DNA from 3 places in the Streptosporangium sp. NPDC002721 genome. Region 3 is predicted to be linked to each of the others. Evidence: riboswitches for the same ligand, from Rfam matches in the RefSeq annotation. Region 3 holds a riboswitch; each other region holds the start of a gene.

Region 1 (7,412 bases), on a different contig from region 3:
GCCGGGCCGCGCCGGCCTCGACGGAGGAGGTCGGCGGCAGGACCAGGTCGGCGCGGGCGCCCCGGAAGGTGACGAGCCCGACCTTGTCGCGGCGCTGGTAGGCGTCGAGCAGCAGGCCGAGCACCGCGGTCTTCACCGCCCGCATCCGCTGCCTGGCGGCCATGGAACCGCTGGCGTCCACCACGAACAGCACCAGGTTGCCCTCGCGGCCCTCCCGGACCGCCTCCCTGAGGTCGCCGCGCCGCAGCAGCAACCCCGGCCCGCTCCTGCCCCGCGCCACCTGGTACGGGGCGGCGGCGCCGACGGTGGCCCGCAGGTGGAGGGAGCCGGTGTGGCCCTCGGGGACGCGGGCCCCCGTGGTGCGGCCCAGGGGCGTCCTGGCGCGCGACCGGCGCCCGGGGGCTCCGGCGCCGACGCCGGGGACGGTGAACAGCCGGGTCCTGCCGCCGGGCTCGGCGTCGAAGGTCCGCTCGCGGGCCGGTGCTCCCCCGGCCGTCTCCGGCGGCTCACCGGGGTTCGCGGCGGAGGTAACGGGGTGCGGGGGCTCTTGCGTCCCGGGGTCAGGGCCGTCCGGGACGTCCTGGATCTCGGACCGGGGGGCCTCCCCTCCGGGGTCGCCCCGGTCTTCCTGAGTCCGGTCTCCCTGAGTGGCGTCCTCGGCCTCGGGGCCGCCGTCGGGCGCCGGTCCGTCCGGGCCTTCCTCGGGGCCGGTGCCCCCGGGGCCGCCGGAGCCGTCCGGATCCTCGGGGCCCTCGCGGTCGTCCGGGTCGTCGGGGATCTGGTCCAGAAGGTCCTGGAGCTTGGACTCGTCCAGGCCCGGCGCGTCGAAGGGGTCCCGGCGGCGGCGGTGCGGGAGCGCGAGCCTGGCCGCCTCCCGTACGTCGTCGGCGGTGACGGTGGTGCGGCCCTGCCAGGCGGCGTGCGCGATCGCCGCGCCGGCGGTGACCAGGTCGGCCCGGAGCCCGTCCACCTCGAACCCCGCGCAGACGGTGGCGATCCTGAGCAGCGCCGCGTCCGGCAGCACGACGTGGGGCACCCTGGCGCGGGCCTCGGCGATGCGCGCGGCCAGTGCCCGCTCCTCCTCCGACCAGGCGGCGGCGAAGGCGTCGGGGTCGGCCTCGAAGGCCAGGCGGCGCCGTACCACGTCCACCCGCTGGGACGGTTCCCGCGAGGCCCGGACCTCCACGGTCAGCCCGAAGCGGTCGAGCAGCTGCGGGCGCAGCTCCCCCTCCTCGGGGTTCATCGTCCCGACCAGCAGGAACCTGGCCGCGTGCCGCACCGACACCCCCTCGCGCTCGACGTAGCAGGTGCCGAGGGCGGCGGCGTCGAGCAGCAGGTCAACCAGGTGGTCGTGGAGGAGGTTGACCTCGTCCACGTACAGGACGCCCCGGTGGGCGCTCGCCAGGAGGCCGGGTTCGAAGGACTTCACGCCCTCGGTGAGGGCGCGCTCGATGTCCAGGGAGCCGACGAGGCGGTCCTCGGAGGCGCCGACGGGCAGCTCGACCAGGCGGGCGGGCCGCGCGGCGCCGTCCCGCGCCCCGCCGCCCCGAACTCCGTCCGGCTGAACTCCGCCGGATTCAGCGGCGGGAGGCCGGGCCGCGGAGGACCGGGGCTCCGTTTCCGTACGGGGCTCGTGCGGCCCGTCCGGGCAGCCGGGGTCGGGGGCGGCGGGGTCGCAGGAGAAGCGGCAGCCGGCCACCACCTCGACGGGCGGCAGGAGCGCGGCCAGCGCCCGCACGACCGTGGACTTGGCGGTGCCCTTCTCCCCCCTGACCAGCACTCCCCCGACGCGGGGGGAGACCGCGTTGAGGATCAGCGCGAGTTTCAGGTCCTCCAGCCCCACGATCGCGGTGAAGGGATAGCGGGAATCACGCACCTTCAAGATCTCCTGTCGTCTCGTCGAATCAATGGCTCGCCGGGCGCTCGAACCGTCATGGGAGGTAGCCGAGCCGCCAGCGCCCGCCGCGCCCGGTGAGCGTCACGCGGGCCAGCGGCGCGACGTCGACGCGCCAGAAGGACCGGGCGGGGGCGTCGAGGGCGTGGACGACCGCGGCGCGGATGACCGCCGGGTGGGTGATCGCGACGGCCCTGCCGGGGGCGCGGGCGGCGAGCCAGCCGGACACCCTGGCCAGGAGCGCGGTGACCGGCTCCCCGCCGTGCGGCGCCGCGCCGGGGTCGCCGAGCCAGGAGGCGAGCGCCTCGGGCTCGGCGGCCTCGACCTCGCCGAGCGTCATCCCGCTCCAGCGGCCGTAGTCGCAGTCGGCCAGCAGCGGGTCGTGCTCGGCCCGCAGGCCGAGCGCCGCCGCCGTCTGGACGCAGCGCAGCTCGGCCGGGCAGGCCGCGGGCCCCGGGCCGAGGTCCCGCGCCATCCCCTCGGCCCGGCGCAGGCCGCGCTCGTCGAGTGGTTCGTCACCCGGGAACGCGGCCCGTACCGTCGCCGAGGTGGAGGCGTGGCAGACCAGGAGCAGGCGGGTGACCCCCGAGGGGGTCGTCACACCGGGCCGCGCCTGCGGGCGGCGAAGGCGAACAGCGCGCCGACACCGGCCCAGAAGACCACCTGGGTCCCTATGGAGGCGACCCGGAAGTCCCACAGGAGGTCGGCGGGGAAGCCCCGGGGCACCTCCGAGATCTCCGGCAGCAGGATCCAGGACGCGACGACGGGGACCAGGAAGGTGGCACCGGCCGACAGCCAGCGCACCCACGGCTCGCTCGCCGAGGCGTAGCGGTAGGCGGCGACGGCCGCGGCGACGGCGAGGATCCCGATGACCACCGCGACCAGGTAGAGCACGGTGCGCTGGTTGATGGTCTCCGGGTCACCGACGGCCGGTGGGTTGGCGGGATATTTCACGAAAGGGATGAGGACGACGGAGGTGAACGCGGCGGCGGCGAGGCTCACCGCGAGCACCGGTTCCGAGCGGGGTCCCGCCCGGCCGCGTACGGCCGCGTAGACGAGGGAGAACAATCCTCCGAGCGCCAGCCCGTACAGGCCCAGGGCGAGGAAGAGCCCGAAGCGCTGGCCGTCCCTGCTGACCAGGGCCTCCTCCCCGTCGTGGGAGTGGGAGTGGGCCGCGGTCCCGGTGTCGTCGTGCGGTTCGGCCGGGGAGGCGGCCGCGGCCGCCTCCTCCAGCGCGATGGCCTGGTCGATACGCGGTTCGCCGACGGTGTAGGCGAAGACGGCCGCGAGCAGCCCTGCGAGCAGTCCGACGACGAGGCCCCGGACGATGAGTTTGGTGATCACCTGTGGCTCAGTGGCACGGCACGCCGAGCAGGTGGCGCCCGTCGTGCATGAGTTCGTGCAGGTAGTTTCCCGCCTGGGAGATCGCTCCCTGGTCGAAGGTGACCAGGTAGGCGAGGAGCAGCAGCACCGGTACGGCGAGCAGCCAGCGGGTGAGCGAGTGCCATGGGATGGGCTGAACGTGCGGTGCCGAGATCTGGCTCACGGCCACCTCCTCCGGGATTGACGCGTCCCTTTTCGTAGGTCGGTGGCGGCCGAGTGTGACCTGGCTTCCGGCTCCGGGGAGCCGGTTACAGTGGCGCGACCGCACCGGAATCTCACCGGATTTCCCTCGCACCGCCACAAAACACCCGGAACGTATCCCGGTTCTCCGTCCCCCGTCAATCCGGGTGTCCGGTTTGCCGGGATCCGGCCGGACGTCCGGCGAAACGTCCGGCCGGACAGGGTCCGGGTACGCCGAAAGGGGGGCGGCCCTGCCCGGACCGCCCCCCTCAGGAGGTCACTGCTCGCCGGTCAGCGCCGTCACCAGCTCCGCGGCGGTACGGCAGCGGTCGAACAGCTCGCCCACGTGGGCCTTGGTGCCGCGCAGCGGCTCAAGGGTGGGGACGCGCTGCAGCGACTCGCGGCCGGGGATGTCGAAGATGACCGAGTCCCAGGAGGCGGCGGCCACCGACTCGCTGTACTGGCTCAGGCAGCGGCCCCGGAAGTAGGCCCGGGTGTCGTTGGGCGGCACCTCGATGGCCCGCTGAACCTCTTCCTCGGTGACCAGGCGCTGCATGCGGCCCCGGGCGACCAGCCGGTTGTAGAGCCCCCGGTCGGGACGGATGTCGGAGTACTGGAGGTCGACGAGCTGCAGCCGCGGGTGCGACCAGGGAAGGCCGTCGCGAGTGCGGTAGCCCTCCAGGAGCTCCAGCTTGGCCACCCAGTCGAGCTCCCTGGACAGCTGCATCGGGTCCTCCGCCAGGCGGGTGAGGACCGACTCCCAGCGCTCCAGGATGTCCTTGGTGGGCTCGTCCAGGCCGTTGACGCTGCGCTCCTCGGCGTACTTGCGGGCGAGCTCCAGATACTCCATCTGCAGCTGCACCGCCGTCAGCTTGCGGCCGTCGCGCATGGCGATCTCGTACTTGAGCGTCGGGTCGTGCGAGACCGCGCGCAGGGCCTGGACGGGGTTGTCCACGGCCAGGTCGCGGGTGAAGTAGTTGTCCTCGATCATGGCCAGGACGAGCGCGGTCGACCCCAGCTTCAGGTAGGTCGAGATCTCCGACATGTTGGCGTCGCCGATGATGACGTGCAGGCGGCGGTACTTCTCCGGGTCGGCGTGGGGCTCGTCCCGGGTGTTGATGATCGGCCGCTTGAGCGTCGTCTCCAGGCCGACCTCGACCTCGAAGAAGTCGGCCCGCTGGCTGATCTGGAAGCCCTCACCCCGGGAGTCCTGGCCGATGCCGACCTTGCCCGCCCCGGTGACGACCTGCCGGGAGACGAAGAACGGCGTCAGGTGCCGGACGATGTCGGCGAACGAGGTTGCCCGGCGCATGAGGTAGTTCTCATGGCAGCCGTAGGAGGCGCCCTTGTTGTCGGTGTTGTTCTTGTAGAGCTGGATCGGGGCGTTGGCCGGCATCGCCGAGGCGCGGACCGCCGCGTCGTGCATCACCCGCTCGCCCGCCTTGTCCCAGATCACCGCCGCCCGGGGATTGGTGCACTCGGGCGTGGAGTATTCGGGGTGGGCGTGGTCGACGTACAGCCGGGCCCCGTTGGTGAGGATCACATTCGCCAGGCCGAGGTCCTCGTCGGTCAGCTGGCTCTGGTCGGCCACCTCCCGCGCGAGGTCGAACCCCCGTGCGTCCCGCAGCGGGTTCTCCTCCTCGAAGTCCCATCGCGCGCGCCGTGCCCTGGCCGCCGAGGCCGCCAAATAGGCGTTCACGACCTGAGAGGAGGTCACCATCGCGTTGGCCCCCGGCTGTCCGGGCACGGAGATACCGTACTCGGTCTCGATGCCCATCACCCGCCGTACCGTCATGCGCACCCTCTGTTCGTCAGGGACTGATTCTCTCCGTGGTATCTATTCCCGACCCTAGACCCTTCACTATGCCCGGTGGTCGGACAGTTATGGCACCGAAGCCTTTTCGCCCGTTGAGAGGGGGATCGAGGAGAGCGCGGGGAACTGTGACGAGGGCGGGGATGTGCCCCTTCTCCGCCTCCTGGACTTGACGAATTCCTGAAGCGGGCGCTCGGCCACCCGGTACACCAGGTAGGAGAACGCCATCGCGACCAGCACGGTGACCAGCGCGGTCAGCGCGGGCGGCAGCACGTCCCGCAGGGCGGGGAGGACCAGCACCGCGGCCGGGGTGTGGAACAGGTAGAGCGGGTAGGTCAGCGCCCCCAGGACGACCAGGCCGCGCCAGCGCAGCCAGCCCAGCCAGCCGAGCGCCACCATCGCCATGAGCGCGTAGAAACCCACCACGGTGGCGACCACGGCCCACTCGGGCACGGGCATCGCGGCGTAGCCGACGTTCTCGATCCGCCCGGCCACCCGGTCCAGCGCCGCGCTGACGGCCAGGCCGCCGCTGATCCCCGCCAGGCACCACAGGACGAGCCTGGGACCGAATTTGGTCATCAGGAAGAACGCCATGCCGCCGACGAAGTACGCCGCGTACTTGGGCATGACCACGAGGTCGACCCAGGCCTCCTCGCTGCCCGCGAAGAACCCGGCCGCCAGCAGCCAGACGCCCATGAAGACCAGGCAGCGGTTGAGCGTCACCCCGACGATCACCAGGATCGAGATCAGCACGTAGAAGCGGAGCTCCACCCAGAGCGACCAGTAGACCCCGTTGGCGTCGTAGACGCCGAAGGCCCGCTGGAGCATCGTGAGGTTGATCCCGTACTCGCCGAGGCTGAGCTTGGGGTCCAGGGCCGTGGCGGCGGTGAGCCCGTAGACCGCGGCGGTGACGGCCACGCTGACCCAGTAGGCGGGAAAGAGCCGCACCAGCCGGGAGAGGGCGAACGCCCCCAGGCCACGCCCCCAGATGCTCATCAGGATCACGAAGCCGCTGATCATGAAGAACAGCTCGACGCCGAGGATGCCGAGCCCGGAGACGGTGGAGATCGCCGGGAACAGCTCGGCCGGGCGGTCGCCCCACACCGAGGCGAAGGCGATGAAGTAGTGGAAGGCGAGCACCGCCATGGCGGCGAGGAAGCGCAGGAGGTCGAGCTCGGCGAGGCGGCCACTTCCCCGAAGCGCCTCGCGGGAGCCCGTGCCGTTCACCGGGCGGCCGGGCCGGAATGTTCACGCACGCCACTTGGACGGCGTCTCGATCATTCGGGTTCCCAGGGACGGCTGTCTATTTCCGTTCACTCGCGGGACGGGTGTGAAAGAAGGCGCGAACCTTCACCCCCAAAAGGGACAAAAAGGATTAAGGCTTGCTAATCGCCAAATATCAGTGAAAGTTCGGGAAGACGCCGACGGCGCGGCCCTCGCGAGGAGAGCCGCGCCGTCGATCGAGCGTGGTTACGGGTGGTTACAGGTACTGACCGGTGTTGGCCACCGTGTCGATGGAGCGCCCGGCCTCGGTGCCCTGCTTGCCCGTCACGAGGGTGCGGATGTAGACGATCCGCTCGCCCTTCTTGCCGGAGATGCGGGCCCAGTCGTCGGGGTTGGTGGTGTTGGGCAGGTCCTCGTTCTCGGAGAACTCGTCCACGCAGGCCGCGAGCAGATGCTGGATCCGCAGGCCCTTCTGCCCGGTCTCCAGGAACTGCTTGATCGCCATCTTCTTGCCGCGGTCGACGATGTTCTGGATCATCGCGCCGGAGTTGAAGTCCTTGAAGTACAGGACCTCCTTGTCGCCGTTGGCGTAGGTCACCTCGAGGAAGCGGTTCTCCTCGCTCTCGGTGTACATCCGCTCGACGACCCGCTGGATCATGCCGGAGATGGTCTCCTGGCGGTTGGAGTCGTGCTCGGAGAGATCCTCGGCGTGCAGCGGGAGCTCGGGGATGAGGTACTTGGAGAAGATGTCCTTGGCCGCCTCGGCGTCCGGCCGCTCGATCTTGATCTTGACGTCCAGGCGGCCGGGCCGCAGGATCGCCGGGTCGATCATGTCCTCGCGGTTGGAGGCGCCGATCACGATGACGTTCTCCAGGCCCTCGACGCCGTCGATCTCCGACAGGAGCTGGGGAACGATGG
Region 2 (7,412 bases), on a different contig from region 3:
CTGGCCGGAGACGGAGGCGTTGGCGGGCAGCAGTCCGAGCAGCGCGTGCGCGAGCACCGACTTGCCGCAGCCGGACTCCCCCACCAGGGCCAGGCACCTGCCCTGGCGTACCTCGAAACTCGCGTCGTTCACCGCCCGCACCGTCGCGCCGGGGACGCGGAAGCCGACGTTCAGGTCCCGGACCCGTAGCCGTCCCTGGTCGGTCACAGTTCCAGCTCCGATCTCCAGCGGGGGGTGTGGCGGTCGCGCCAGCGCTGGGCCAGCACCGACACCGCCAGCGTGGGTACGAGGATGAACAGGCCCGGCAGCAGGCTCGACCACCAGTCCCCGGTGAGCAGCGACCGCTGCCCGTCATTGATCATGTTGCCGAGCGAGGCCAGGTGCGGCGGGAGTCCCAGGCCGAGGAAGCTCAGCGCGGTCTCGTGCCAGATCGCGTGCGGCACCATCAGCACCGTCGCCAGCACCAGGTGGGGAAGGAGGTGCGGCAGCAGGTGGCGGCGGATGACGCGTGTTCTGCTCGCCCCTCCGGAGATCGCCGCCTCCACGAACGGGCGCGAGCGCAGCGAGAGCACCTCGGAGCGGACGATCCGCGCCGCCGTCGTCCAGTGCGTCACGCCCACCGAGACCACCACCGCGGCGGCGCTCGGCGCGAACAGCGCGACGATGAAGATGCCGAACAGCAGGTGCGGCAGGGCGTTGAACCCGTCCACCACCCGCATGAGGACGCGGTCGGCCGCTCCCCCCAGGCTGCCCGCCGCCAGGCCCATGAGCCCGCCGATCACCATGCTGACCAGCGCGGCCACCAGCCCGACGAGGAAGGAGACGCGCAGGCCGTAGATCGACCTGATCAGCACGTCCCGCCCGACCTCGTCGGTGCCGAGGAGGTGGGAGAAGGAGGGGGGCTGCCCGGCCGAGCGCAGGTCCACCAGGCTCTGGTCAAGCTGCACGAAGGGCGGCACCAGGAGCACTGCCAGTGCCAGCACCACCAGGGTGCCGGCCGCGAGTCTCACCGGCATTCAGCCCACCTCCCGCGTCAGCGGTCGTCGAAACGGCATCCGGCCCACCCTTGGCGTTCGCGATCGTCGAAACGGCATTCAGCCCACCCCCAGCGTTCGCACCCGCGGGTCGGCGACGGTGTAGGCGATGTCGGCCAGCAGGTTGCCGGCCAGCACCGCCGCCGTACCCAGCAGCGTGAGCGCCGCCAGCAGCGGGAAGTCCATGGCCAGCGCCGCCTGTACGGAGGCCGCGGCGACCCCCGGCCAGGAGAAGACCGTCTCGACCAGGATCGCGCCGGTGACCAGTTCCGGGATGCGGGCGCCGAGCAGGGTGAGGAAGGGCAGCAGCGCCGACCGCAGCGCGTGCCGTACGACCACGGTCCGCTCGCGCAGGCCGCGGGCCCGGGCGCCGATCACGAAGTCCTCCCGCAGCACCCCGATGACCGACTCGCGCACGTAGAGCACCAGCCACGACGACTGGGAGACGGCGAGCACCGTGACCGGCAGGATCATGTGCCGCGCCACGTCGAGGGGTTCGACCGTGGTCGACGCCGGGTCGGTCAGGCCGCCCGCGGGCAGCCAGCCCAGTTGGACCGCGAAGACCCAGACGGCGAGCAGTCCCAGCCAGAACACCGGGGCGGCCTCGTTGGCGAACGCGCCACCGGTGATCACCCGGTCCAGCCAGGAGTCACGCCGCCAGGCGGCGACGGTTCCCACCACCAGGCTGCCGGCGAGCATCAGCACCAGCGCCGACCCGGTGGCCAGCAGCGTCCAGCCGAGCCGCTCGCCGATGACCTCGGCGACCGGCCGGTGCAGGGAGCGCGACTCGCCCAGCTCGCCACTGGCCAGGTTGCCGAACCAGGTGGCGAACTGCTCGACGACCGGCCGGTCCAGGCCCCAGTTCTGCCTGATCGACTCGGCCACCTCCGGCGAGGTGACCAGCGCGCGCTCGCCGAGGTACTGCCTGACCGGATCGAACGGGGACGCCTGGGCCAGCGCGAACATGCCGATCGTGACGATCACCAGCAGTGGTACGGCGAAGGCCGCCCGCCAGGCGACCATCTTCAGTACCGCCCTCACGCGACCGGCTTCCAGGTGTGGATGCCGGCGAACAGGCCCCCGGTGGCGTGCTCGTGCGCGTCCACGCCCGGCACGATGCCCTCGTACCTGCCGCGGACCACGTACACGTGCTTGAGGAAGACCAGGTACGAGAAGACCTCGTCGTCCCTGACGATCTTCTGGAAGCCGGTGTAGGCCCGTTCGCGCTCCGCCTTGTCGCCCGCGGCCCTGCCCTGCTCCAGCAGCCTGTCGACCTCGGGGTTGTCGTAACGGCCCGGGTTGAGGAAGCCCTGGCCCTTGAAGTCGGAGTGGAACAGCTCGTAGTTGACGTAGTCGGGGTCGTACGGGCTGCCGAACCCCATGACCGCCGCGTCCTCGCCCAGCCGCGCCTCGATGGCGTCCCAGTCCAGGCCCGCCGGCTCGACCAGCAGCCCGATCCTCTTGGCGTCGGAGGCGGCGGCGAGGGCGAGTTCCTTGCGCAGCGAGTCGCCCGCCGGATACATCAGGGTGAACTGAGCCTTCTTCCCGTCCTTCTCCCTGATGCCGTCCTCACCCGGGATCCAGCCCGCCTCGTCGAGCAGCTTTCCGGCCGCCACGGGGTCGGCGGCGCCGCCGGTCACCTCGGGGTTGTGCCATCCGGTGTCGGGCGAGATCGGCCCGTAGGCGGGGGTGCCCGCGCCGGCGAGGATCGTGTCGGCCATCGCCTGCCGGTCCAGGGCCAGGCTGAACGCCCTGCGCACGGCCCGGTCGCCGGTCACCGGCTGAGTCATCGGGAACATGACCGCGCGGTAGTCGGCGCTCGGCACGTCGTACACGGTCAGGCCCGCCTGTCCCCGCAGGCCGGTGGCGGCCTTCGGCGGGAGCACGGTGGCGTCGAAGTCGCCCGCCCGGATCCGGGTCGCGCGCACGTTGTCGTCGGGCGCGAAGGCGAGCACCAGCCTGGGAATCGCCGGGGCGCCGCCCCAGTACTCCTTGTCGGCCTCCAGCACGATCTTGTCGCCGGGTGTCCAGGAGACGAACCGGTAGGGGCCGCTGCCGACCGGCCTGGTCTTCTCCAGCGTGCCCTTGGGCACGATGCCGAGTGTGGTGCGCTGCACCAGCGGCGCGTAGGGGTGCTTGAGCCTGAACACCACGGTCCGCGCGTCGGGAGCCGCCACGTCCTCGATCGCCGAGTAGTCGCTCCTGATCGTGGAGTTGTTGGCGGGATCGAGCAGCGCCTCGTAGGTGTACTCCACGTCCTGGCTGGTCAGCGGTTTGCCGTCGTGGAACTTCAGCCCTTCCCTCAGGGTGAAGGTGACGCTCTTCCCGTCCTCGGCTACGACGGGCTCGTCGGCGGCGAGCGCGGGCCTGAGCGTCAGGTCGGGGGCCCGGCTCATCAGCCCGTCGAAGATCAGCGAACCGCCGTCGGGGGAGAACCCGAGCACCGGGCTCAGGTTGTCGAACTCCGAGCTCAGGCCGATGACGAACGTGTCGTCCGGCGCGGTGGCCGGGCCCCGGGGCGCGGAGCAGGCCGTGACCGCGAGGGCGAGGGCGGCGCACAGCGTGGCGTACTTCTGGAGAAGCTGAGTCACATGGGAACTTCTATCACTTGCAAATACCTTGCAATAGTCCGGGTGGCCCTTCCCGCGCCGCCCTACCGGGATGGGGGCCCGCGTCACGCGGGACGGCGAACGTGGTGACGGCGAACGTGGTGACGGTGAACGTGGTGACGGTGAACGTGGTGACGGCGAACACGATGACGGCGAACACGGTGACGGGCCCGAGGGCCGGTCGGGTGATTTGTCGCATCCTGTGTAATGATGACGAGCGAAAAGGCGAGCGCGGAACGAGGAAGCCGGTGTGAATCCGGCGCGGTCCCGCCACTGTGATCGGCGAGCGAATCCCGAACAAGCCACTGCCCGGAGGACGGGTGGGAAGGCCGGGACGAGCCTCGACCCGAGAGCCAGGAGACTCACGCGGTCGCCTCCTCGATGGAACTGGGGCGGATCTCCCCGGAGAGGACGGCGTGCCGGTTATGCCCATGGGACCGATCGGCCCGGTGCTGTTGTCTCGCACGGCACCCGAACACGCCCGAACTCCCTCACCGCCCCTCACGACGCGTTCCGGTGTGACACCGGTTCCCGCCGACGACTCGTCGGCCCCTTTGTGAGAGGACCCATACATGACGACGGGCAGACGCTCGCTGTCCCTGCTGCTCGCGCTCGCCTCGGCCGCCCTGGTCTCCGGCTGCGGTACGGCCGCCGTCGGGACAGGCGCCGGCACCTCCGCCGCTCCGGCGGCCTCCGCCGTGGCGGGCTTCCCGGTCACGGTGGCCAACTGCGGCGTGAGCACCACCTACGAACGGCCACCCGGGCGCGCGGTGTCGCTGAACCAGCACGCGACCGAGGTCATGCTGGCGCTCGGGCTGGAGAAGTCCATGATCGGCACGGGCTACCTCGACGACCGGATCCTGCCGGAGTACCGGGCCGCCTATGACCGGATCGAGGTGCTGTCCAAGGAGTACCCGTCCTACGAGGCACTGCTGGCGGCCGAGCCCGACTTCGTCTACGCGGGTTTCTCCAGCGCCTTCGACGACAAGGAGGGACGCGGCCGGGCCGCCCTGACCGGGGCCGGGATCGACTCGCACCTGAACGTCGAGGAGTGCCCGTCCGGGCCGGTGACCATGGCCATGGTGGACGAGGAGGTCCGTACCGTCGCCAAGATCTTCGGCGTGCCGGACCGGGCCGAGGAGCAGGTGCGGAGGTTCCACGCGACCCTGGACGCCGTCGGGGAGAAGCTCGCGGGAGCGACCCCGGTCAAGCTGTTCGTCTACGACAGCGGCGACAAGACCGCGTTCACCGCGGGCGGCGCGGGCGTCGGCAACGAGATCATCAAGCGGGCCGGTGGGGTGAACCTGTTCGCCGACGTGGCCAAGGCGTGGGGGGACGTGTCGTTCGAGCAGGTGGCCGAGCGCGCCCCCGAGGTGATCGTCATCTACGACTACGGCGACCGGTCCGCGGCGGAGAAGGAGAGGTTCCTGCTCGCCAACCCGGCACTCAAGGACGTACCCGCGATCAGGAACAGGCGGTTCGCGGTGCTCCCCCTGTCGTCGACGGTGCTCGGCGTCCGGGCGCCGTCCGGGGTGGAGTCCCTGGCCCGCCAGATCCACCCCGGCCGCTTCAAATGACCGACGCGACTGACATGACTGACGCGACCGACGCGACCAAGGCGACCGGCGCGACCGAGGCCGCCCGGACCGCCGGGGCGGCGGAAGCGACCGGGACAGCCGGGACAACCGGGATAAAAGGGACGGAACCGGCCTTCGGTGCCGTCCCGCGCCGTCGCCCCGGCCCTCCCCTGCCGCTCACCCTCGCCCTGCTCGCCCTGCTGGCCGCGGCGACGGTGACCCTCGGGGTGGCCGTCGGCTCGATCGGCCTGCCGGCCGGCCAGGTCTGGGGAATCCTGCTGCACCGGATCCACCCGGCCCTGGCCGGGCAGACCTGGACGGCGGTCCGCGAGACGATCGTGATGGACGTGCGGCTGCCCCGGGTGCTGCTGTGCGGGGTGGTCGGAGCCGGCCTGTCGGTGTGCGGCATGGCGCTGCAGGCGCTGGTCCGCAACCCGCTGGCCGACCCGATGCTCCTGGGGGTGTCCTCGGGGGCGAGCGTCGGCGCGGTGGCCGTCGTGGTGTTCGACGTGACCCTGTTCGGGGTCTTCTCCCTGCCGCTGGCGGCGTTCTGCGGGGCCCTGGCCGCGCTGGTCGCGGTCTACTTCCTGGCCAGGTCGGGCGGGCGGATGACGACGGTACGGCTGGTGCTGGCGGGCGTGGCGACGGCCGAGGTGCTCTCGGCGGTGGCGAGCTTCCTGATCGTGACGTCCAACGACCCGCACAAGACACAGTCGGCGCTGCGCTGGATGCTCGGCGGGCTGGCCGGCACCACCTGGACGACGGTGTGGATTCCCGCCGCCGCCGTCCTGGCCGGGACGGCGGTCCTGCTCGGCGTCTCGCGCCCGCTCAACCTGCTGCTGGCCGGTGAGGAGGCCGCCGCGTCCCTCGGGCTCGACGTGCACCGGTTCCGGGCCGCGCTGTTCGTCCTCGTCGCGATGATGATCGGCACGATCGTCGCGGTGAGCGGCTCGATCGGGTTCGTCGGGCTGATCATGCCGCACGTGGTGCGGCTGCTCCTGGGCGCCGACCACCGGCGCGCGCTGCCCGCGGCCGCGCTGCTCGGCGCCGCGTTCCTGATCGTCGCGGATCTGGCCGCCCGCACGCTCATCAGCCCCGAGGAGATCCCGGTCGGGATCCTGACCGCCCTGGTCGGCGGCCCGTTCTTCCTGTGGCTCATGCGACGGAGGGCTCGATGAGAGCGAAGGGATTCACGGAGGCGGGGGCGCTGTCCGCCGAGGACGTGTCCGTGGTCGCCGGCGGCAGGTCCCTGGTTCGCCGGGTCAGCCTGGACGTGGCGCCGGGCGAGGTGATGGGGCTCGCCGGCCCCAACGGCGCGGGCAAGTCGACCCTGCTGCGCACGTTCTACCGGACGCTGCGTCCCACGTCGGGGCGGGTGCTGCTGGACGGCGACGACGTGTGGCGGCTGCCCGGCAGGCAGGTGGCGCGCAGGCTCGCCGCCGTGCTCCAGGAGAGCGCGGGAGACTTCGAGCTCAGCGTGTACGACGTGGTGGCGATGGGCCGTACCCCGCACAAGCGGGCGTTCGACGGCGACGACGCCGGTGACCGGGCCGTCATCGTGGACGCGCTGGAGCAGCTGGAGGTCGCCTCCCTGGCGTACGCGCCGTTCGACCGCCTGTCGGGCGGGGAGAAGCAGCGGGTCCTCATCGCCCGCGCGCTCGCCCAGCGCTGCGGGACGATGGTGCTGGACGAGCCGACCAACCACCTCGACCCGCGCCACCAGCTCGACGCGCTCCGTCTCGTCCGCTCCCTGGGCGTCACCGCGATCATCGCGCTGCACGACCTCAACCTGGCCGCGGCCTTCTGCGACCGCATCTGCGTGATGGGCTCCGGCGCGGTGGTCGCCCTGGGCACGCCCGGGGAGGTGCTGACCCCGGCGCTGCTCGCCGAGGTCTACCGCGTCGAGGCCGAGGTGACCGCGCGCCCGGACACCGGCGTCCCGCAGGTGACCCTGCTCACCGGGGCGTGGAACGGCGAGAGGGGGCCCCGCTGACCTGACCCCCGCCTCCCGCCTCCCGTACCGGAACACCGTGAGAGCGTTCCGGCTCTCACCGGCTCACCGGACCCGTCCGTGATCTTGGTTTGGGCAGGTGGGTGGTAGAGTCGTCCCATGAGCCCGGAAGATCTCGCCAATCTCGCGCACCTACGCCGGGCGCGGGATCTGATCGACCGGGAGTACGCCCGGCCGCTCG
Region 3 (7,412 bases):
CGAACGCGCCGAGGGCCTCAAGGCCGAGCTCGACGGTGGCGAGCACCGCGCTCTCCCGCTGGGAGGCGACGGTGACGTCCAGGATGGCGGGTACGGTCCGGCCGAGCCGCTCGACCGCCCGGCGCGCGGCGACGTCGGCGTTCGTCCCCGTGCCGTGCTCGTCGCGCAGCCGCGCGTTCACGAGGGAGAGCAGCAGCGGCCATCTCCCCGTCAGGCCCACCAGGTCGCTGACGACCCCGGGGGCCATCGGCGGCAGCCCCCGGCTCAGCACCTGGACGGCCACCCGCGGCGCCATCTCATCGACGATCATCGCGATCGCCTTCGGGGGCAGCGCCCGGGGCAGCCGGGTCGTCACCAGCACCCGGGACCTCGCGGCCGCCGACAGGAAGGGGCGCAGCTGCTTGAGGCTCCACACGTCGTCGACCACGAGCAGCACGCGGCCCCGCTCCGCCAGCGCCTCGGCCATCCGGTGACCGGCCTGCTCGGGACTGGAGAAGTCCGGCCGGACGCCCAGCACGGCCTCCGTGACGTCGTTGGCGAGCGCCGCGATGTCGGCACCGGCGCGGTCGCGGCCCACGGTGACCCATACGACGCCGCCGCCGAACCGTTTCCGCACCTCGTCGCTGTGACACGCCTCCAGGGCCAGGGAGGTCTTGCCGAACCCGCCCGCCCCGGCGAGACCGGTGGTCAGCCCGACCGTGCCCGAGGCCCTCATCGTCAGCGTGGAGACCACGTCGTCCAGCTCGGTCCTCCTGACCCATCCCGGCTGCCTGTGCGGCACCAGGAAGAGCCCGCCACGCGTGCGCGACTCCCTCAGTCTGGGCGTCACCCATGTCAGCAGGACGACGAGGGAGGCGGTTAACCCGAAAACAACCACCCATTCGATCCTGTGCTCGACGACCGTATCCGGGAGATATTCCTCGACAATTCGCACCGGAAGTCCGACCAGAATTCCAAAAACCACCAGAATCGCCGTGGCGACATCGGGGATTCTTTTTGTGCGACGAGCCACCGACCACCTCTACAGTGCCGACCCCTGCCCCGACGGGCGCCGGGACCCTGGACGCACGATATCTGTTCCCCATTGCCCTTGAGTTGAATCACCGATGTTTTGGCAATTAAAGCGCATGCGAAAAGCCGTGTTGCACACTTTGAGCTGCTATGTCCATGGCATCTCCCCTCGCCATTCCATCCCTCATTCAAGAGAGATCCTTTCCCGTGACGCCACGATCACCCTCGGCGACCTCGCGAACCGTCCGGGAGCCGGGCGAAGGAAGGCCGGAGAACGACGAAACCGCCCCCGCGCCCGCCGGGCCGGAGACGGCACAAAAGGCCGTCGGGCCACGGAGGGCGCGGAAGCGGTTCGGATCGCCTTGTCTCGTCTCGCTTCGCCCCTGCCGGATCGGAGCCACCCGATCCGGCAGGGGCGACCGGACAGGAACGGTCGGACCGAGGCGGTCAGACCGAAGTGATCAGACCGGAACGACCGGACCCGGCCGATCAGGCCCGGTCAATCAAACCCGCCGGATCCCCGGCCAGACCCGCCGGATTTCCGGTCGGACCTGCCGGATCCCCGGCCAGACCCGCCGGATCCCCGGCCAGACCCGCCGGATTTTCGGTCGGACCTGCCGGATCCCCGATCAGACCTGCCGGATTTCCGGTCAGCGCTGCAGGTCGACGCAGGAGTAGAAGGCATTGGCGGTGTCGGCGATGTTCCAGACGGCGAGCACCTTCAGGCGGCCGGTCCTGTTACCCAGGTTCACGTTGTGCGAGACGGTGGCGCCGGGCTGCCTGCCGCCGTCGTTGAACACCGCGATCCGGGTGTTGCCGATGAAGTACTCCCACGTGCTGGTGGCGTGGCGGGCGGTCAGCACCCAGTTGAAGGTGACCGAGTTGCCCACGCTCGTCGCCGGCCAGCCCTTGCTCTCGTTGCTGAGCTGCGAGAACCGGCCGACGTTGCCGTGGCAGTTCTTCAGGCCCTTGGGACCTTCCACGCTCTGGGGCTCGTAGATGATGTCACCGCAGCCGGTGACCCGGCCCTGGGCGCACATGGCCTGACGGCTCGGCGGCGACGAGATGTAGCCGTGCGCGTTGGCCGGTGACGCGACGAACACGGTCGAGGCGACGGCGATGATCGCCATCGCGAGGAAGGTGACCGTTCTGCGCATATCCTGCTCCTTCGCTGGGGGGTGACTCGAATATAAAAGAAAGTTTCCTAACAGTAAATATTCGAGTCATGAAAGATTCGGGAGCAAGTCAGGCGTGACGACCTCCGGCCGGACCCCGGGAACAACGGGCGTCCGGGCATGACAGGGCGGCGAGAGGGGGTGTGACCCGGACGGGTCACACCCCCTCGGACACGATGACCGCCAGACCTCTAGATCACTGGACCGTTTCCGCCCGGACGCGCAGGGCCGCCTCCACCATGTTCCTGAGGCTGGCCTCCGTCTCCGGATAGCCGCGGGTCTTCAGGCCGCAGTCGGGGTTGACCCAGAGCAGCGCCGGATCCACCGAGGCCACGGCCGTGCGCAGGGCGTCCTCGATCTCACCGGCCGAGGGCACCCTGGGCGAGTGGATGTCCCATACGCCGGGCCCGATGCCGCGCGTGTAGCCGAAGGCGCGCAGGTCGTCCAGGAGTTCCATCCGGGAGCGGGCCGCCTCGACGCTGGTCACGTCGGCGTCCAGGTCGCCGATCGCGCCGATGATCTCCCCGAACTCCGAGTAGCACATGTGGGTGTGGATCTGCGTACTGTCGGCGACCCCGCCGGTGGCGAGCCGGAACGCGGCGACCGCCCACTCCAGGTAGGCCTCGCGGTCGGCCCGCCGCAGCGGCAGCAGCTCGCGCAGCGCGGGCTCGTCGACCTGGATGATCCTGACGCCCGCCGCCTCCAGGTCGCGGGTCTCGTCGCGCAGGGCGAGCGCCACCTGCCTGGCGGTCTCGCCCAGCGGCTGGTCGTCGCGGACGAAGGACCAGGCCAGCATGGTCACCGGGCCGGTCAGCATGCCCTTGACCGGCTTCTTCGTCCGCGACTGCGCGTAGGAGGCCCAGCGCACCGTCATCGGCTCCGGACGGGAGACGTCGCCGAACAGGATCGGCGGGCGGACGTAGCGGCTGCCGTACGACTGCACCCAGCCGTGCTCGGTGGCGGCGTAGCCCTCCAGCGTCTCCGCGAAGTACTGGACCATGTCGTTGCGCTCGGGCTCGCCGTGCACCAGCACGTCCAGGCCGATGTCCTCCTGCAGCGCGATGACGCGGTCGATCTCGGCCTCCATCCTGCGCTCGTACCCGGCCTTGTCGATCTCGCCCGAGCGCATGGCGGCGCGGGCCTGGCGCACCTCGCCGGTCTGCGGGAAGGAGCCGATGGTGGTGGTGGCCAGCGGCGGCAGGCCCAGGTCGGCGTTCTGCACGGCGAGCCGTTCGGCGTGCGGCGCGCGCGGGGTGCCCTCGCCCAGGGCGTCCAGCCTGGCCCGCACCCGGGGGTTGAGGAACCGCTCCGCGACGCTCTCTCCCGCGACGACCTCCTCGCCGTTCAGCGCCCTGCCGATCCGTACGACCTCGGCGACCTTCTGCCTGGCGAAGGCGAGCCGCTCGCGCAGCCGCGGGTCCAGCGAGGTCTCGGCGTCCAGGTCGAGCGGGACGTGCAGCAGCGAGCAGGAGGTGCTCACCACCAGCCGGTCGCTCAGCCCGAGCAGCGCCGCGCAGGTCGACAGCGCCTTCGCGGTGTCGGTACGCCAGACGTTGCGGCCGTCGACGACCCCGGCGACGAGGGTCTTGCCGGGCAGCCCCCCGACGGCGGCCAGCGCCTCCAGGTTGCCGGGTGCCGAGACGAAGTCCAGGCCGACGGCCTCGACCGGGCCGCGGGCCAGGATCTCCAGCGCGGGCCCGATCTCACCGAAGTAGGTGGCCACCAGCAGCCGGGGGCGGCTGCTGAGCTCGCCCAGCCGCGCGTAGGCCCGGCGCAGCGCGGCCAGCTCCTCCTCCGTACGGTCGGCGGCCAGCACCGGCTCGTCCAGCTGCACCTCGGCCACCCCCGCCGCGGCCATCCGTTCCAGCAGCTCGGCGTAGGTCTCCAGCAGGCCGTCCAGCAGCCGCAGCGGCGCGAAGCCGGGCACGGTGGACTTGCCCAGCAGCAGGAACGACAGCGGCCCGACCAGCACCGGCCGGGTCTCGACGCCCAGCCGCCGCGCCTCGGCGTACTCGGCCAGCGGCTTGCTCCAGTCGAGCCGGAACCGGGTGTCGGGTCCCAATTCTGGAACCAGGTAGTGGTAGTTGGTGTCGAACCACTTGGTCATCTCCAGCGGCGCCACCCCCTCGGCGCCCCGCGCCATCGCGAAGTACGGATCGGCCGCCCCGGCGAACCGCTCGGGAACCGCGCCCACCAGCGCGATCGCATCCAGCACGTGGTCATACAGGGAGAAGGTGTTGGACGGCACCGCGTCCAGCCCCGCCCCCGACAGCTCCCGCCACGCCCGCTCCCGCAGACCGGCCGCCGTCTCCTGAAGGCCGGCGGCGTCAACCCGCCCGGCCCAGTAATCCTCCGTCGCCCGCTTCAACTCGCGACGGCCCCCGATACGGGGATACCCCAAAACGGTCGTGGTGACCTTGCTCATGGCGTCCTTCCCTCGGCTCATGCCATGCCGCCCCACGGCCACGCGGAAGGAACGCACGGGAAAGACGCATCCCAGGCCCTCCCACGAGGCCACGGATCACCGCGCACCGGACGGCACACGGGCGGCTGGCAGGTCTTCGGACTCGCGGGCATCACACACAACTCCTACTGACCGTCGCTTCCCAGATGACACGCACCCAGTGCCGATGACGGCGTTCGTTCCCACTCACCGCTGCGGGGCAGTCCCGGAATCACACCGGGTTCCCTCTTACGACTCCCGACACCAACACGACACCGGAAGAACCAACCGCGCAACGAGCATAACCCGCCCCCACCCCCCAGCAGAGCCACCACCCGACTCCCCGGAAAGCACGGATCACCACGAGGTATCAAGACTCCCGGGGCAACGACCGGCAAACGCGCTCAGACCGCACTGGCCAGGTCGCGCATGTGTGGCTACCGGGAGCTGCGGAGTGGCTGGCCGTGCGGGACATCCTCGACAGCCGCAAGGGACACACCGTCAAGCGAGGTGGCGCCGTGGGTGCTCCTCTCCCCCTCGACTACCGGGAGCACCGCTACCTGCTGACCGGTGTGCTGCGCTGCGGTCGTCCCGTCGCGGGCGGGGGCGTGTGCAACGTGCCGCTGAGAACCAAGAAGACGAAGGACGGCAAGCGACACATCTACTTCTGTCCCGGTCAGGACGTGGGCGGCTGCGGTGGAGTCGCGCGGCGCGGGGACCTGGTCGACTTCGCCATCTCGGAACTCGTGCTCGGCCAGATGGAACTCGCCCAGTACACGGACGTGGACGACGCTCCCCTGTGGACGAGGGAGGAAGAACTCACCGACGTAGAGGAGCAACTGGAGGAACTGACCCGGCAGTGGCGGGCACGGAACATCTCCAACAACCTCTACTTCCGCAACGCCGCCGACCTGGAAAGCGACATCGCCCGGCTGCGCGCGGAGAAGAACAAGATCATGGGAAGGGCGGAACGCCAGCGGGCGAGCATGGTCACCGACATCAAGGAGATCCGGCGGCGCTGGTACCTCCCGGAAGCGGAGGGCGGGCTACCGCTGTCCCGGAAGCGGGCGCACGTCCGAGAGATGCTGCACGCGGTGATCGTGCACCCGGCGGGCAAGGGGCGGGCCACCTTCAATCCCGACCTCCTCGAACCGGTGTGGATGGAGTAGACGTCCTGGGACGTCCTCGACCCTCAAGGGAGCTGAGCACCTGACCGACAGGTGACAGCTCCCTTACTTGTTGGCCCTGACGATCAGATGCAGCCGTACGCAGCCGGACGCCACCGGACGACAGGGGACGACTCGGAAGACGTCCCGGCGGAAATTCCCGCACGCATAATTTCCCGGCCACCGTGGCAAAATGACCATAGATAATTTCCCCCGTCTTTCGGGAAGCAGCGAGAGACCAGACGCGACACATTCGAGCGCAGTACGCCACCGGGCACCACGAAGACGAGAGCCGTTCCGCTGGGGGGACCCGGCCAGCGGCAGGCCAGCACTACAGGCAGCGCTCACTGGTTCACCGTCGCGCGACCTCGACACTCCATCAATCTCGCTGACGAGTGCCGTTCCTCCGCAGTCATGTCTTTTCCGCATGCCTGCCGATGGCACCTGCCTTTTCCCGAAATGGCGTGGGAACTCCGCAGAGAGAAAGGAGTCCTTTGGTACCTCCCGAACTGGTACCGCACGCCGCGCTTGTACGGGAGTGGTCCAAGCGCAAGATCGCCGAGTCGCCTCGGTGGTCACCCGAGAAATGGCGGCGCATCGCCGCCATCCACGGCATCGAGCTGGCCGACGGGCCGACCCGCGCCGAACCCCCGCCCCTCGAAGCCGAGAGGGGGGCCGTGTGAACCCGGCCCCTCCTTCGCCCCTGACATCCTGGCCGCCCTGCAACGCGCGGCCATGCCCGACTTCACCCGCTGGCAACGCATGGTCTACGCCACGGGCGGCTGTGCCCAACCGGTCCGCCTGCACGGTGAACGCCTGACCTTCGACGGCGCGACCGGTGAGATCCTCGACGTCTACCGAACGGCCGACGAACCGACCGGGTTCCTGCTCACGGCCTGCGGCAACCGTCGCGCCTCCCGGTGCCCGGCCTGCTCGGCGGTCTACAAGGACGACACCTATCACCTCATCATCTCCGGCCTGCGCGGCGGCAAGGGCGTCCCCGAAGATGTGGGCGGGCATCCCCGTGTGTTCGCCACCTTCACCGCTCCCTCCTTCGGCGCGGTCCACGCTCACCGCACGAGCAAGGACGGCAAGACCCTGCCCTGCCGTCCCCGGCGCGACTCCCCCACCTGCCCCCATGGCCGGTATGAGGGCTGCGGCAAGCGTCACGACCGCGATGACCCGCAGGTGGGGCAGCCGCTCTGCGTGGACTGTTATGACTACCAGGGCGCGGTCTTGTGGAACGCTCACGCGGGAGAGCTGTGGCGCCGCTTCACCCAGACACTCCCCGCCGTCCTGGCTCGGCAGCTCGGCGTGCCTCGTGCTCACCTGCGTGAGGTGCTGCGCCTGTCGTATGCCAAGGTCGCCGAGTACCAAGCGCGCGGCCTGGTCCACTTCCACGCGGTGATCCGCCTCGACGGCCCCAACGGTCCCGCCTCACCTCCCCCGGACTGGGCAACCGTCCCGCTGCTGGACACCGCGATCCGGCAAGCCGCCGCACAGGTCGTCGTCCCGGCCTCCAAGCAATCGCCGGACGCTCCTCCCCCGGTCCTGCTGCGCTGGGGTGACCAACTCGACGTGCGACCGGTCTACCTCTCCACCGACCTGGACGGCGTG

The links. Region 3 has a riboswitch for cobalamin ahead of metE (5-methyltetrahydropteroyltriglutamate--homocysteine S-methyltransferase). Riboswitches for the same ligand answer to the same signal wherever they lie in the genome.
Region 1: another riboswitch for cobalamin. It lies ahead of ACFYWM_RS12925 (CbtB domain-containing protein); the one in region 3 lies ahead of metE (5-methyltetrahydropteroyltriglutamate--homocysteine S-methyltransferase).
Region 2: another riboswitch for cobalamin. It lies ahead of ACFYWM_RS41540 (ABC transporter substrate-binding protein); the one in region 3 lies ahead of metE (5-methyltetrahydropteroyltriglutamate--homocysteine S-methyltransferase).

The regions. Positions count from the first base shown of each region.
Region 1 is NZ_JBIAQI010000008.1:134,558-141,969, forward strand. It holds gene ACFYWM_RS12910 (magnesium chelatase subunit D family protein) at 1-1,876, opposite strand, end outside; gene ACFYWM_RS12915 (histidine phosphatase family protein) at 1,932-2,495, opposite strand; gene ACFYWM_RS12920 (CbtA family protein) at 2,492-3,238, opposite strand; gene ACFYWM_RS12925 (CbtB domain-containing protein) at 3,246-3,440, opposite strand; cobalamin riboswitch at 3,475-3,604, opposite strand; gene dop (depupylase/deamidase Dop) at 3,735-5,252, opposite strand; gene ACFYWM_RS12935 (acyltransferase family protein) at 5,340-6,497, opposite strand; gene arc (proteasome ATPase) at 6,751-7,412, opposite strand, start outside.
Region 2 is NZ_JBIAQI010000047.1:3,313-10,724, reverse strand. It holds gene ACFYWM_RS41565 (ABC transporter ATP-binding protein) at 1-207, opposite strand, end outside; gene ACFYWM_RS41560 (ABC transporter permease) at 204-1,016, opposite strand; gene ACFYWM_RS41555 (ABC transporter permease) at 1,095-2,075, opposite strand; gene ACFYWM_RS41550 (ABC transporter substrate-binding protein) at 2,072-3,625, opposite strand; gene ACFYWM_RS41545 (hypothetical protein) at 3,639-3,842, opposite strand; cobalamin riboswitch at 3,829-4,028, shown strand; gene ACFYWM_RS41540 (ABC transporter substrate-binding protein) at 4,216-5,220, shown strand; gene ACFYWM_RS41535 (FecCD family ABC transporter permease) at 5,235-6,398, shown strand; gene ACFYWM_RS41530 (ABC transporter ATP-binding protein) at 6,395-7,213, shown strand; gene ACFYWM_RS41525 (helix-turn-helix transcriptional regulator) at 7,331-7,412, shown strand, end outside.
Region 3 is NZ_JBIAQI010000046.1:48,861-56,272, forward strand. It holds partial or broken gene ACFYWM_RS41480 (NB-ARC domain-containing protein) at 1-829, opposite strand, end outside; gene ACFYWM_RS41485 (lytic polysaccharide monooxygenase) at 1,662-2,168, opposite strand; gene metE (5-methyltetrahydropteroyltriglutamate--homocysteine S-methyltransferase) at 2,383-4,611, opposite strand; cobalamin riboswitch at 4,721-4,913, opposite strand; gene ACFYWM_RS41495 (zinc ribbon domain-containing protein) at 5,148-5,798, shown strand; gene ACFYWM_RS41500 (hypothetical protein) at 6,290-6,478, shown strand; gene ACFYWM_RS41505 (replication initiator) at 6,531-7,412, shown strand, end outside.